One region of the Agarivorans sp. QJM3NY_25 genome, then DNA from elsewhere that is predicted to be linked to it. Evidence: predicted binding sites of a transcription regulator. Region 1 holds the regulator's gene; each other region holds the start of a gene.
What was found. Region 1 encodes NrdR, which represses ribonucleotide reductase genes. Its sites were predicted from a motif close to AAACACNANATNTNGTGTTT; they were not measured.

Region 1 (4,260 bases):
TCACGATGTCCGCAGGCCCAGCATTCGCAGCCACGGCGGCTTGCACAGTGCGAGCACGATCGGCGGCTGAAATGCCGGTAGTTACACCTTCTGCCGCTTCAATAGAAACGGTAAAATTAGTTGAAAATTGTTCGGTGTTTACATCCACCATCAGTGGCAATTTTAATTGCTGACAACGCTGTCTCGTCATGGGTAAACAAATTAGACCGCGACCATGGGTAGCCATAAAATTGATCGCTTCTGGGGTCACCATGTCTGCGGCCATAATAATATCGCCTTCGTTCTCACGATCTTCATCATCCATGAGCACCACCATTTTTCCATGGCGTAAATCTTCAATAATTTCTTCAATACTGCTTAATGACATAACAAACCTTCTAAACTTAATAAGGGGGCCTATTTAGCGTGCTAGCCTTTGGAGCACTAGGCACCGCTTTATTTCACAAAACCATGTTGCGCTAGAAATGCAGCATCGATCTTCGATGATGATTTATTCTCTTCTGCGTAACCAAATAATCGCTCCACATAGCGAGCGATGACATCGACTTCCAAGTTAATTTTTTGACCTACAGACCAATTTGCAATGGTTGTTTGTTCAGCTGTATGCGGAATGATAGTCAGGCGCAACTGTTGCTGATTGACCTCATTCACCGTGAGACTAATGCCATCGACAGTGACCGAACCCTTATGGGCAATATAACGCGCGAGATCCTTGGGGACTTGTAGCCAAATGTTCACCGCACGGGCACTAGGACTAATACTAAGTACTTCGGCTAAACCATCCACATGTCCACTAACAATATGTCCCCCAAAGCGACTTGTGGCTAACATCGCCTTTTCCAAGTTCACTTTATCACCCTGCTTACAACCAGCTAAAGAAGTTAGACTCAAGGTTTCAGTTGAGACATCTGCACAAAAATATTGTCCGCCATACTCAACCACAGTTAAACAAATCCCGTTAACTGCAATACTATCCCCTAAACAAACATCTTCCATATTTAGCTTGGCGCAGGCAATTCTCAAACGTACATCACCCTGACGATGCTCCAAGCTCTTTATTTCACCGAGAGCTTCAATGATACCAGTAAACATTATTATTACGCTTCCTCATTCTGGGGAACCCAGATGGTTTTTGTGTCTGGACCAATACGACGAATATCTAGGCAACGCCAAGATTGAAGCTGCTTCATCTGTTGGTATCCGTTAAGAGCCACCAAACTTTGAGCATCCGCGCCCATCAGTAGCCCCGCCTGATAAACAATCAACTGGTCAACCAAATTTGCTTTGAGTAAAGCTGCCGCCAAACTGGCCCCAGCTTCGACCCACAAGTCATTAATCTCCGCGGAAGCTAAAGCTGCCATAAGGCGCTCTAACCAATGCTCACCCTTAGCAATTGTGAATTGTTTCGCCACATCAAGTTGGTTTTGCTCAGCAAACCCAGCCAAGCATAGCGATGATGGGTCCTTAAAAATATCCAGTGTTTTTGGCGCAGAGTTCAAGCGTTGCTGACGATCGATAATCACCCTAAGCGGCTGGCGTAAGGTCGATCGATCGAGCTGTTCAGCCAAGCTGCCCAGTTGATGATGACGTACATTTAAACTTGCGTTATCCCGAATGACAGTTGTTGCAGTGGATAATATAGCGTGACTAGCAGCCCGCTCTCGTTGCACATCACTGCGGGCATGAGTCGAGGTAATCCACTGACTTTCACCATTGGCTAATGCCGTTTTAGCATCGATAGAACCCGCTAGCTTTAAGCGTACAAAGGGTCGCTTTCGCTCAACTCGGCTCAAGAAGCCAGGATTTAACGCACGAGCCGCCGATTCCATTAAGCCAAGACGAACCTTAACGCCTGCCTGTTCGAGCATGGCAATTCCCTTGCCCGCCACTTGTGGGTTGGGATCAATCATAGCAATTACCACTTCCGTGATCCCTAGCTCGACGATCATGGCAGCACAAGAACCAGTTCGACCTACATGGCTACAAGGTTCTAAGGTGACATAACAACACGCGCCATCAAGGCTGAAACCGGCTTGTTTTGCATCCGTAACTGCGTTTACCTCAGCGTGTCCTTGACCCGCTTGTCGATGGTAACCTTCACCGATGATACGACCATCTTTAACAATGACACAACCAACGTTAGGATTTGGTGCCGTGGTATATCGGCCCAGCTTCGCTAAGGCTATCGCCCGAGCCATAAATTGACAATCAAGTGCAGAAAACATTCGCTACTTTTCCAACTTAGCAATCTCTTCGCTAAACTCTTTAATGTCTTCAAAAGAATGATAAACCGATGCAAACCGCACATAAGCGACTTTATCCAACATGATCAACTGCTCCATCACCACCTTACCAATCAGTTTGGTCTCGACTTCTCGCTCACCAGTGGCTCGAAGGTGAGACTTTATTTTGTTCACCGCTTGTTCAACCTGATCAACACTCACAGGACGCTTTTCTAGCGCGCGCATCATACCTGAGCGCATTTTCTCTTCATTAAAAGGTTCGCGAATACCGTTGCCTTTGATAACTCGGGGCATCACCAGTTCCGCGACTTCAAATGAGGTAAAACGCTCATGACACTCTAAACATTCTCGACGTCTGCGCACTTGGTGGCCATCAGCAACCAAACGAGAATCAATAACTTTAGTTTCATGAGCGGAACAAAATGGACAGTACATGCGCATAACCTTTAAAAAACCTGCCGTGATTTTATCCGGTTAGGCAACGAAGGTACAGGCTCGCTATAAGCTAAGTGAGGAATATTTTGCAGCTTAAAATCATTCGCACTGATGAATCACACCATACATAGTTTATCAGCTCGTTCCAAAATAGCGCTCATCTACAACAGTAAATACCTATATTTAGCCAAATAATAATGCTCACAACTCAACGATTCCAAGCACAGCATCAACTAACTAGATATATTTAGAATATGCTTACCACTATTACGAGTATATTTGACTATAAGCTTTACTCACTCCAGTTCGACCAAAAGTAATCCTCTTATTAAAAGAATCACCAAGGAGGAAGCCAACTTTATTGGAGCTGACTCTGATCGATGCTCAAACAGTAGTTGCACACTAAATGGATAATTTACACAGTCGGTTTCAAATATTGATGGCAACACAATCACCTTGCTCAATGAATCGGCATTCACGCTCTCGCCCACCCTGAGAAGGATAAGAATTACATGTTTATAAAGAGCAACAAGCTCTGGTAGTAAGGCCATTGGGATAGCGTAGCTTTGATCACGGCAAAATAATTAGCCAGCTAAAAATATCACCGCATGATTAATTCTAAATACGAGGCATTGATACAATGAAGATGCATAGTTTAACCTACGAGACATAAACCTGTAAGGCTCGAACCCGAAGACTGAAAGTTAAAGAGTAGGATAGCGAACGCCGCCGTATGCAAGCAGCTCGACGAAAATAGCTAGACTGCACATATAAAAATGCACGATAGCGGTTTACCTTCGCTAATTAGCAAGCACTAACAACATAAAAGCCCCCCAAATAAACAACTGTAGGATCACCAAACGCTTTGCATTTTTTAAAGTGCTCATATCCATTACATTTCTCTCTCTTAGAATTGACCAACCACGGTAGTAATTTGACTGTTCCTTACTATTTGAGATAACAAGCAAAAATAGCACCAATAATAAAGTAGTATCATTACTGAACTCAACCCACTAGTAATAAATTAAACAATAGTAGTTGTTGACAACAAAGTCTATTTTTCACACCAATAAAAAAAGGAGGCTCAAAGCCTCCTTTTTTAACACTGTTAGTCCCTAACTATTTCACTGGCTACTTAACCATAGACAGGGAAACGTTGGCAAAGTTCTAACACTTGGCCTTTGACACGCTCAATAACAGTATCATCTTGTAAATTATCCAGTACATCACACATCCAGCCCGCAAGCTCTTTTGCAGCTGCGACATCAATACCGCGACGAGTAATTGCTGGAGTACCAATACGTAAACCACTGGTCACAAAAGGTGAACGAGGATCATTTGGCACCGAGTTTTTGTTCACCGTAATATTGGCGCGACCCAGAGCTGCGTCAGCATCTTTGCCCGTAATATCTTTGTCGATTAAATCGACCAAGAACAAATGGTTTTCAGTACCATTTGACACGATTTTATAACCACGCTCTTGCATCACCGCAACCATCGCTTTAGCGTTATCTAAGACGCGCTGTTGGTATTGCTTGAACTCTGGCTCCATCGCTTCTTTAAAAGCGACCGCTTTAGCAGC
Region 2 (4,260 bases), 960 kb from region 1:
ATAACACTCATCAATCGGTGTATTTGTCCCATAATAAGGCACCCGATCATAGCTATAGTCCCAAACGTCTTCTAGGGCTTCTGTATTATGTTGCATATTTGGATATTCACCATAGCAAATAAACCCGCCGCTAGAGATCGCAGGGTAAGGCTGTTCAAAGTCGATCTTATCAAAGGGATTGACCTGTTTCTCTACATCCAAATGGAAACTATTGGTGTAATAACCTTTATCCGTGACTCCTGCTATCACCCCAAACTTCTTCGCATCTAAACGGCAGAAACGGTCACATAAATTCTCACTAGGCGTACTATACAAGCTGAAAGCATACCCACTTTCTTTCTCCCAACGCAGAGTTGCTTGTTTCAGCGCCGTTACGATCCCAAGGGCCTTTTGTCGTAACTGTTTACTATCGTAAACATGTTGGTCATCAGCATATAAAGCATTTACTGTTTCATGTAGACCAATATAACCCAATGAAATAGAAGCTCGACCATTTTCAAATATTTTGGAGACATCGTCTTCGGCGTTTAAGCGAACACCACAAGCTCCTTCCATATATAAAATAGGAGCAACTTTGGCTTTCACCCCTTTTAGACGCTCTATTCGGGTATCAAGACCTTGCTTGGCGATACTTAAACGTTGGTCTAACAACTCATAGAATCGTTGTTCATCCCCTTTTGCTTCGATGGCTATCCGCGGTAAATTTAAACTGACAACACCGAGGTTATTTCGACCATCATGGACTTCTTTACCGCCCTCTTGATAAGGTCCCAAGAAACTGCGACACCCCATTGGGGTTTTAAAAGAACCGGTCACTTCAACGACTTTGTCGTAGTTCAAAATATCAGGGTACATTCGTTTAGATGCACACTCTAAGGCAAGTTGTTTAATATCGTAACTTGGATCTTCAGGCTTATGATTTAAACCATCTTTAATCGCAAAGACCAATTTAGGGAATACCGCGGTTTTGGCATTTTTGCCTAAACCTGCAATACGATTTTGTAAAATTGAGCGCTGAATCAACCGTGCCGCCCAACAGGAGCCTAAACCAAAACCGAAGGTGACAAACGGTGTTTGCCCGTTGGCTGTATGTAAAGTATTCACTTCATACTCTAAAGACTGAAAAGCATCATGACATTCTTTCTCAGTTTGTGCTTTCGCATAAGCCTCTTGATCCGCTATTTCCCATTGTTTAGCAGTAGCTAAATGCTTTTCATGACTTTTGAGAACATAAGGCGCCAGAATCTCATCAATTCGATTGATAGTTGTGCCACCATAAATATGACTCGCAACCTGAGCAATAATCTGCGCTGTCACCGCAGTTGCAGTAGAAATGGACTTTGGCGTCTCAATTTCAGCATTGCCCATTTTAAAACCACCAGTGAGCATGCCTTCAAGGTCAATTAGCATACAATTAAACATCGGAAAAAATGGAGCGTAGTCTAAGTCATGGAAGTGGATCTCACCGCTATCGTGAGCCTTAACAACATCTCGAGGTAACAAATGGGTTTTCGCATAATGCTTTGCAACAATCCCGGCTAAAAGATCACGTTGAGTCGGGATCACTTTGCTATCTTTATTGGCGTTCTCATTAAGCAAGGCGGCATTACTTTGCTCGACCAGTCCTCTGATTTCGTTATTTAAAACGCTACGTTTGTCGCGGGCAACATCTCGATCATGACGATACTCAATATAGGCGCGAGCCAAAGTCTTATTGTCATTTTCCATCAGGCAATTTTCAACTGACGCTTGAATGTCGTTGATATCAACTTCTGCCAGATTGATAAATTGTTCGGTCACCTGCTGCGCTATTTGTAATGCGACAAGATTATCTTTTACGCCTAAAGCCTCTGCGGCTTTCAATACGGCGTCAACAATCCGTTTAGCGTCGTAAGGTACACGGCTTCCGTCTCGCTTGATCACGACTGTTTTCACGATTTACGCTCCAATTTTACTCACTCATTCATTAGAAAATTGCGGAACCCGCGCTACCAAAGGCTTAGCTGTCGATATTGTATAAAAAAGCATCTGGATGATCGGATAACCATATATTGTGGTTGAGAATTGTAGTTCCCACTAGATATGGTAGTCGAGAAGTTTAAACGTTAAAGCAAAATCAAATGATCAAGATCAAGCTAAGCTAAAAAAGCTTATCTGTTTGCCTAAAAATGCTCCACAAATCACGGCAAAATTTATGGCCTTTTTCCACAGTGATCTCACGGTTGTTATAAAGACCACAAACGGGGATAATACGCTTTTGTTTGGCTGCATCTTATATAAATGACTGAATATCTGTTGTTATTGATTAGTACCGTACTGGTTAACAACTTTGTACTGGTTAAGTTCTTGGGCCTGTGTCCCTTCATGGGGGTTTCTAGCAAAGTAGAAACCGCTATAGGAATGGCATTAGCCACTACATTTGTATTGACTCTGGCTTCTATGTGCTCGTATCTGGTCGAACAGTATATTTTGGCACCACTAGATATCACCTATTTGCGTACCATGAGTTTTATCCTTGTGATCGCAGTTGTGGTTCAATTTACGGAAATGTTTGTCCAAAAAGCTAGCCCCGCATTGCACCGCGTATTGGGGATCTATTTACCCTTAATTACCACCAACTGTGCGGTGTTGGGCGTGGCGCTATTAAATATAAATGAGCAGCATGATCTATTTGAGTCCATCATTTATGGTTTTGGGGCTGCGGTCGGTTTCTCATTAGTACTGATACTATTTTCTGCCATGCGCGAACGTTTAGTCGTTGCCGATATTCCCCTCCCTTTTAAAGGGGCTGCGATCGCGATGATCACCGCTGGACTCATGTCTTTAGCCTTCGTCGGTTTTGCCGGCCTAATTAAGTAACCACAGCATGTTAGTAGCCTTAATTACCATTACTCTATTGGCCTTAGTATTTGGCGCCATTCTTGGTTATGCCGCAATTAAATATAAGGTGGAAGGCAATCCAATTGCGGATCAAGTCGAAAGCTTATTGCCGCAAACGCAGTGTGGCCAGTGTGGTCACCCTGGATGTCGTCCCTACGCCGAAGCCATCGCCAATGGTGAGCCCATCAATAAGTGCCCTCCCGGCGGGGACGAAACTATCGCTAAAATCGCAGATTTACTCGGTGTGGAAGCAATTCCTTTAGATGCAGCAGCAGTGAAAGAAGACGACCGTAAAAAAGTCGCCTTTATTGTTGAAGATGCTTGTATCGGTTGCACCAAGTGCATTCAAGCTTGTCCAGTAGACGCGATTATGGGTTCCAATAAACACATGCACACGGTGATCGCAAAAGAATGTACCGGTTGCGAGTTGTGCGTTGCCCCCTGCCCAACTGATTGTATCGAAATGCGTCCAATTGAGACAACCACCAAAAATTGGGATTGGAAATTAAACCAAATTGACGTCTCAATCATTGAGGAACTGAAATAGATGGTGGCTTGGCTAGAAAAAATAAAACAAGGCTTTACCTGGAACTACCAAGGTGGGGTTCATCCTGAAACCAATAAACAGCTGATTAATTGCGAAAAACCAGAGTGGCTGGCGAACCCTGAGTATCTCACCATTCCTGTACAACAACACATTGGCAGCGCTGCCAAATTATTAGTTGTCGTCGGCCAAAAAGTACTCCGTGGACAAGCATTAAATGAGTCGCAGTTTTATCAAGCGCCTCCGGTGCATGCCTCATGCTCCGGTACCATTGTTGCGATAGAACCTCGTGTCACAGCGCACGCCTCTGCTATTCCAGAGTTAGCGATCGTGATTAAGGTCGATGAACAACAACGAGATGCGGTTTGGCCTGCCCCCCTTAGCCAAAATCAACAAACCCCAGAACTTATTTGCCAGCGAGTCCATCAATCTGGGATCGCCGGTATGGGTGGAGCTGGATTCCCCACGGCTCTAAAAATAAGCCCACATAAGCCCTTAGATATACTCATTATTAACGGCGCCGAATGTGAGCCTTATATTACGGCTGATGACTGTTTAATGCGCAATTACCCAGCCGAAGTCATTAAAGGGGTACAAATATTACAAACAGCGCTGCAGCCGAAGTTAACAATTATTGCCATTGAAAATGATAAACCGGAAGCAATTGAAGCCTTAAGCAAGCACACCAATGATTCGATTATCATCCGTAGCATTCCCACCAAGTATCCTTCTGGCGGGGAAAAACAACTGATCGAAATTTTAACCGGACAACAAGTCACTGCCAGTCAATTACCTATCGATTTAGGAATGTTGGTGCAGAATGTTGGAACTGCCTA
Region 3 (4,260 bases), 1.6 Mb from region 1:
AGAAAAATGAAAAACTACCGGAATTCAACAAAAGCTTGTGGCTAGGATGAACAAGTTCTTATAATACTTATAAATAATGACTTGGATAAAGAGACCAATGGAACAGCCAAATAACAGCCAAAATGTTGACCACCAAGAAATAGCACATTTTGCAGGCTTAGCCTCCCGTTGGTGGGATGAACAAGGGGATTTTAAAACCCTGCACCAGATCAATCCATTACGTCTCGACTATATTGAGCGGGGAGCCAAGGGACTATTTGGCAAGCAAGTCCTCGACATCGGTTGTGGTGGCGGAATATTAGCCGAGAGTATGGCCCTGCGAGGGGCTGATGTGACTGCGATCGATATGGGGCAAGAGCAAATTGAAGTCGCCAGATTGCACGCCTTAGAAACCGGGGCACAATTAACTTATCTGCAGACCACCGCCGAACAGCACGCCGAACAACAGCCTGCCCAATACGATGTGGTGACATGCATGGAAATGCTTGAGCATGTGCCCGATCCAAGCTCGGTAATTGCAGCATGCGCCAAATTGGTCAAACCCGGCGGTTACCTCTTTGTATCAACCATCAATCGTACCCCAAAAGCCTACCTGTTTATGATTCTGGCGGCAGAAAAACTGCTCAAGCTGGTTCCCAACGGAACCCATCAACATGATAAATTTATCCGTCCTTCAGAGTTGCTCAGCTGGGCTGATGAGCACGGCCTACAAAGTCAGGCCATTACCGGGGTACAATTTTACCCAGTGATTGAGCACTTTCGCTTAAGCCCTAATGTCGATGTGAATTACATGTTACAACTTGCCAAGCAGGATCAGGATGAACAATAAACTTGCGGTACTATTTGATTTAGATGGTACTTTATTAGACACCGCGCCTGATCTTGCAGCGGCCGCAAATCATGTACTAGCGCAGCACCAGCAACCACTCATTAGTTTAAGTGATGCTCGAACTTTAAGCTCCCATGGTGCCATGGGGCTACTGGGTTTTGGTTTTGGCGAAAGTTGGCATCAACAAGAGCAAACCAAACTGCGTCAACAATTACTCGACTTTTATCAGTCGAACATCTGCATCGACACTAATTTATTCCCTGGCATTCAGCAAACCTTAGCCTACTTAGACGCAACATCTACACCTTGGGGGATCGTGACAAACAAACCTGAAAGTTTAAGTCGGCAATTACTTGCTTACTTTACTGAGTTTGCGAGCTGTGCAACGCTAGTCGGAGGCGATACGGTTAGCCAGCGGAAACCGCATCCGGAACCCATGTTACATGCCTGCCAACAACTCAAAGTAGCAGCACAGCATTGTTTGTATGTTGGCGACGCTCTGCGTGACATCGAAGCTGGAAACAACACCCAGATGACGACTATTTTAGCCGAATGGGGCTATATTTCGGAAAATGACAATATCCACACTTGGCAAGCCGATTTACACTGTCAAAAAAGTGAGCAACTTGAACAGCTAATCGCCAAACATTTGGCTAAATTATAAACCGCTTCAAGTTTTCATAAAAATAAATAATTTTCTATTTTTATAGCAAAAAGAACTTGCATTAACGCCACGCTAACAAAGTCACATGGATAGCTAGTTAGTAAGCACTAACATATAGCGATTATCCGCATGTTATGCACAAGTTCTTCATTTTTCCAAGTCTTGCGAAATCGACAAAACCTCATTATCTTGTATCAAATAAATTTATAAACACTATATCTAGTAGTCAGGCAATATTTGCCATACTAGACAGCCAGTAGCACAAAATTAGGATATAGGCCCTCCATTCATGAATACAGATCTACTGATAACCAAACGTAGCGGTAAACAAGAAGCCATTAATTTGGATAAAATTCACCGAGTGATTACATGGGCCGCCGAGGGCCTTAAAAATGTATCCGTTTCACAGGTCGAACTAAAATCACATATTCAATTCTACGATGGTATGGCCACCAAAGATATCCATGAAACGATTATCAAGGCGGCTGCAGATCTAATTTCTCAAGAAACGCCCGATTACCAATTTTTAGCCGCTCGTTTAGCGGTTTTCCACTTACGAAAAAAAGCCTACGGTCAGTTTGAACCACCGAAGCTTTACGAACATGTGGTCAAACAATGTGAAGCTGGTCTTTATGACATGCATTTGCTGAAAGACTACACCGTGGAAGAATTTGCCCAAATGGATGAGTTTATCGATCACTGGCGCGATATGAACTTTTCCTATGCAGCAGTAAAACAGCTGGAAGGTAAATATCTAGTACAAAACCGCGTCACTGGCACGATCTACGAAAGTGCCCAATTTTTGTATATCCTAGTAGCAGCCTGTTTATTTGCCCATTATGACAAATCAGTTCGCTTGGATTACATTCGCCGTTTTTACGATGCGACCTCTTTATTTAAGATTTCCTTGCCAACACCGATCATGTCGGGAGTACGCACCCCAACCCGTCAATTCAGCTCCTGTGTATTGATTGAGTGTGGTGATAGCTTAGAGTCCATCAACGCCACCGCATCATCGATTGTAACTTACGTATCACAGCGTGCGGGCATTGGCATCAACGCTGGACGGATCCGCGCCTTGGGTAGTGAGATCCGTGGTGGAGAAGCCTTCCATACTGGATGTATCCCTTTCTATAAGTATTTTCAAACGGCGGTTAAATGCTGTTCACAAGGTGGTGTGCGTGGTGGCGCTGCAACTATCTTCTATCCATTCTGGCATCTCGAAGTCGAGTCACTATTAGTACTCAAGAACAACCGAGGCGTTGATGATAACCGGGTTCGTCATATGGACTACGGGGTGCAACTGAATCGGTTAATGTACCAACGTTTAGTGAAGGGTGAAAACATCACTTTATTTTCGCCCAGCGATGTACCGGGTTTATATGATGCATTTTTCGAAGATCAAGATACCTTCGAGCAGCTTTATCTAAAATACGAGCAAGACGCTAGTATCCGTAAACAGGCGATTAAAGCCGTTGATTTGTTCTCTTTATTGATGCAGGAACGTGCTTCTACCGGACGTATTTATATTCAAAACGTCGACCACTGTAATACCCATAGCCCATTTGATCCGGCTCAAGCACCAGTTCGTCAATCAAACCTTTGTTTAGAGATTGCACTGCCCACCAAACCGTTACAGCATGTGCATGATGAAAATGGTGAAATCGCCCTATGTACTCTATCGGCTTTCAATTTAGGTGCAATTGAAGATCTCAACGAATTGGAAGACTTGTCAGATCTTGCAGTTCGAGCCTTAGATAGCTTACTCGATTACCAAGACTACCCCATACTAGCAGCGAAAAAAGGGTCATTTGGCCGTCGCACCTTAGGGATTGGGGTCATTAACTATGCCTATTATTTGGCTAAGAATGGTTCCAAATACAGTGACGGTAGTGCCAACAATTTAACCCACCGCACCTTTGAGGCAATCCAGTACTGGCTGTTAAAAGCTTCGATGCGTCTTGCCAAGGAGCAAGGTGCCTGTCCGATGTTCAATGAGACCACCTATGCGCAAGGTATTCTACCCATCGATACCTATAAAAAATCGTTGGATCAATTAAGCAACGAGCCGCTGCATTACGATTGGGAAGAATTGCGCCAAGAAATCACCACTTACGGCTTACGTAACTCAACCTTATCGGCCTTGATGCCATCGGAAACCTCCAGCCAAATTTCCAACGCGACCAATGGCATTGAACCGCCACGCGGTTACGTCAGTGTAAAAGCCAGTAAAGACGGCATTCTAAAACAAGTGGTGCCTGACTTTGGAAACCTCAAAAATAGCTACGAGTTACTTTGGGATATTCCAAATAATGACGGTTATTTGCAATTAGTGGGTTTAATGCAAAAGTTTGTTGACCAAAGTATTTCGGCTAATACTAACTACGATCCATCACGCTTTGTGGGTAATCGAGTCCCCATGAAAATCTTGATTGCCGACCTGCTAACCGCCTATAAATATGGCGTAAAAACTCTGTATTATCATAATACTCGTGATGGAGCTAGCGACCAGCACGATAATATGAAACCCGAGCCAGAAGATGATGATTGCGCCGGCGGTGCATGTAAAATTTAAGCCAAGTTTACGCGCTTAGGCGCAAAAAATTGTTAGGAATAATGTAGATGAACTACTCAATTTTCACCCAAACAGCCAACGATTCCACCAAAGAACCCATGTTCTTTGGTCAGCCAGTAAACGTGGCTCGTTATGACCAACAACGTCATCCTATCTTTGAAAAATTAATTGAAAAGCAATTATCATTTTTCT

Region 2: nrdD (anaerobic ribonucleoside-triphosphate reductase) is a predicted target of NrdR. The motif match lies at 2,040-2,059, and genes of this name have one in related genera.
Region 3: nrdA (class 1a ribonucleoside-diphosphate reductase subunit alpha) is a predicted target of NrdR. The motif match lies at 1,702-1,721, and genes of this name have one in related genera.

Annotation. Positions count from the first base shown of each region.
Region 1 covers NZ_CP194041.2:3,414,130-3,418,389, forward strand. Annotated here, with positions in the region: gene ribBA (bifunctional 3,4-dihydroxy-2-butanone-4-phosphate synthase/GTP cyclohydrolase II) at 1-367, opposite strand, end outside; gene ACRRSW_RS15670 (riboflavin synthase) at 436-1,092, opposite strand; gene ribD (bifunctional diaminohydroxyphosphoribosylaminopyrimidine deaminase/5-amino-6-(5-phosphoribosylamino)uracil reductase RibD) at 1,098-2,225, opposite strand; gene nrdR (transcriptional regulator NrdR) at 2,229-2,678, opposite strand; gene glyA (serine hydroxymethyltransferase) at 3,814-4,260, opposite strand, start outside.
Region 2 covers NZ_CP194041.2:2,450,692-2,454,951, reverse strand. Annotated here, with positions in the region: gene nrdD (anaerobic ribonucleoside-triphosphate reductase) at 1-1,935, opposite strand, end outside; gene rsxA (electron transport complex subunit RsxA) at 2,281-2,859, shown strand; gene rsxB (electron transport complex subunit RsxB) at 2,867-3,427, shown strand; gene rsxC (electron transport complex subunit RsxC) at 3,428-4,260, shown strand, end outside.
Region 3 covers NZ_CP194041.2:1,840,513-1,844,772, reverse strand. Annotated here, with positions in the region: gene ubiG (bifunctional 2-polyprenyl-6-hydroxyphenol methylase/3-demethylubiquinol 3-O-methyltransferase UbiG) at 98-829, shown strand; gene ACRRSW_RS08535 (HAD family hydrolase) at 819-1,493, shown strand; gene nrdA (class 1a ribonucleoside-diphosphate reductase subunit alpha) at 1,783-4,068, shown strand; gene nrdB (class Ia ribonucleoside-diphosphate reductase subunit beta) at 4,116-4,260, shown strand, end outside.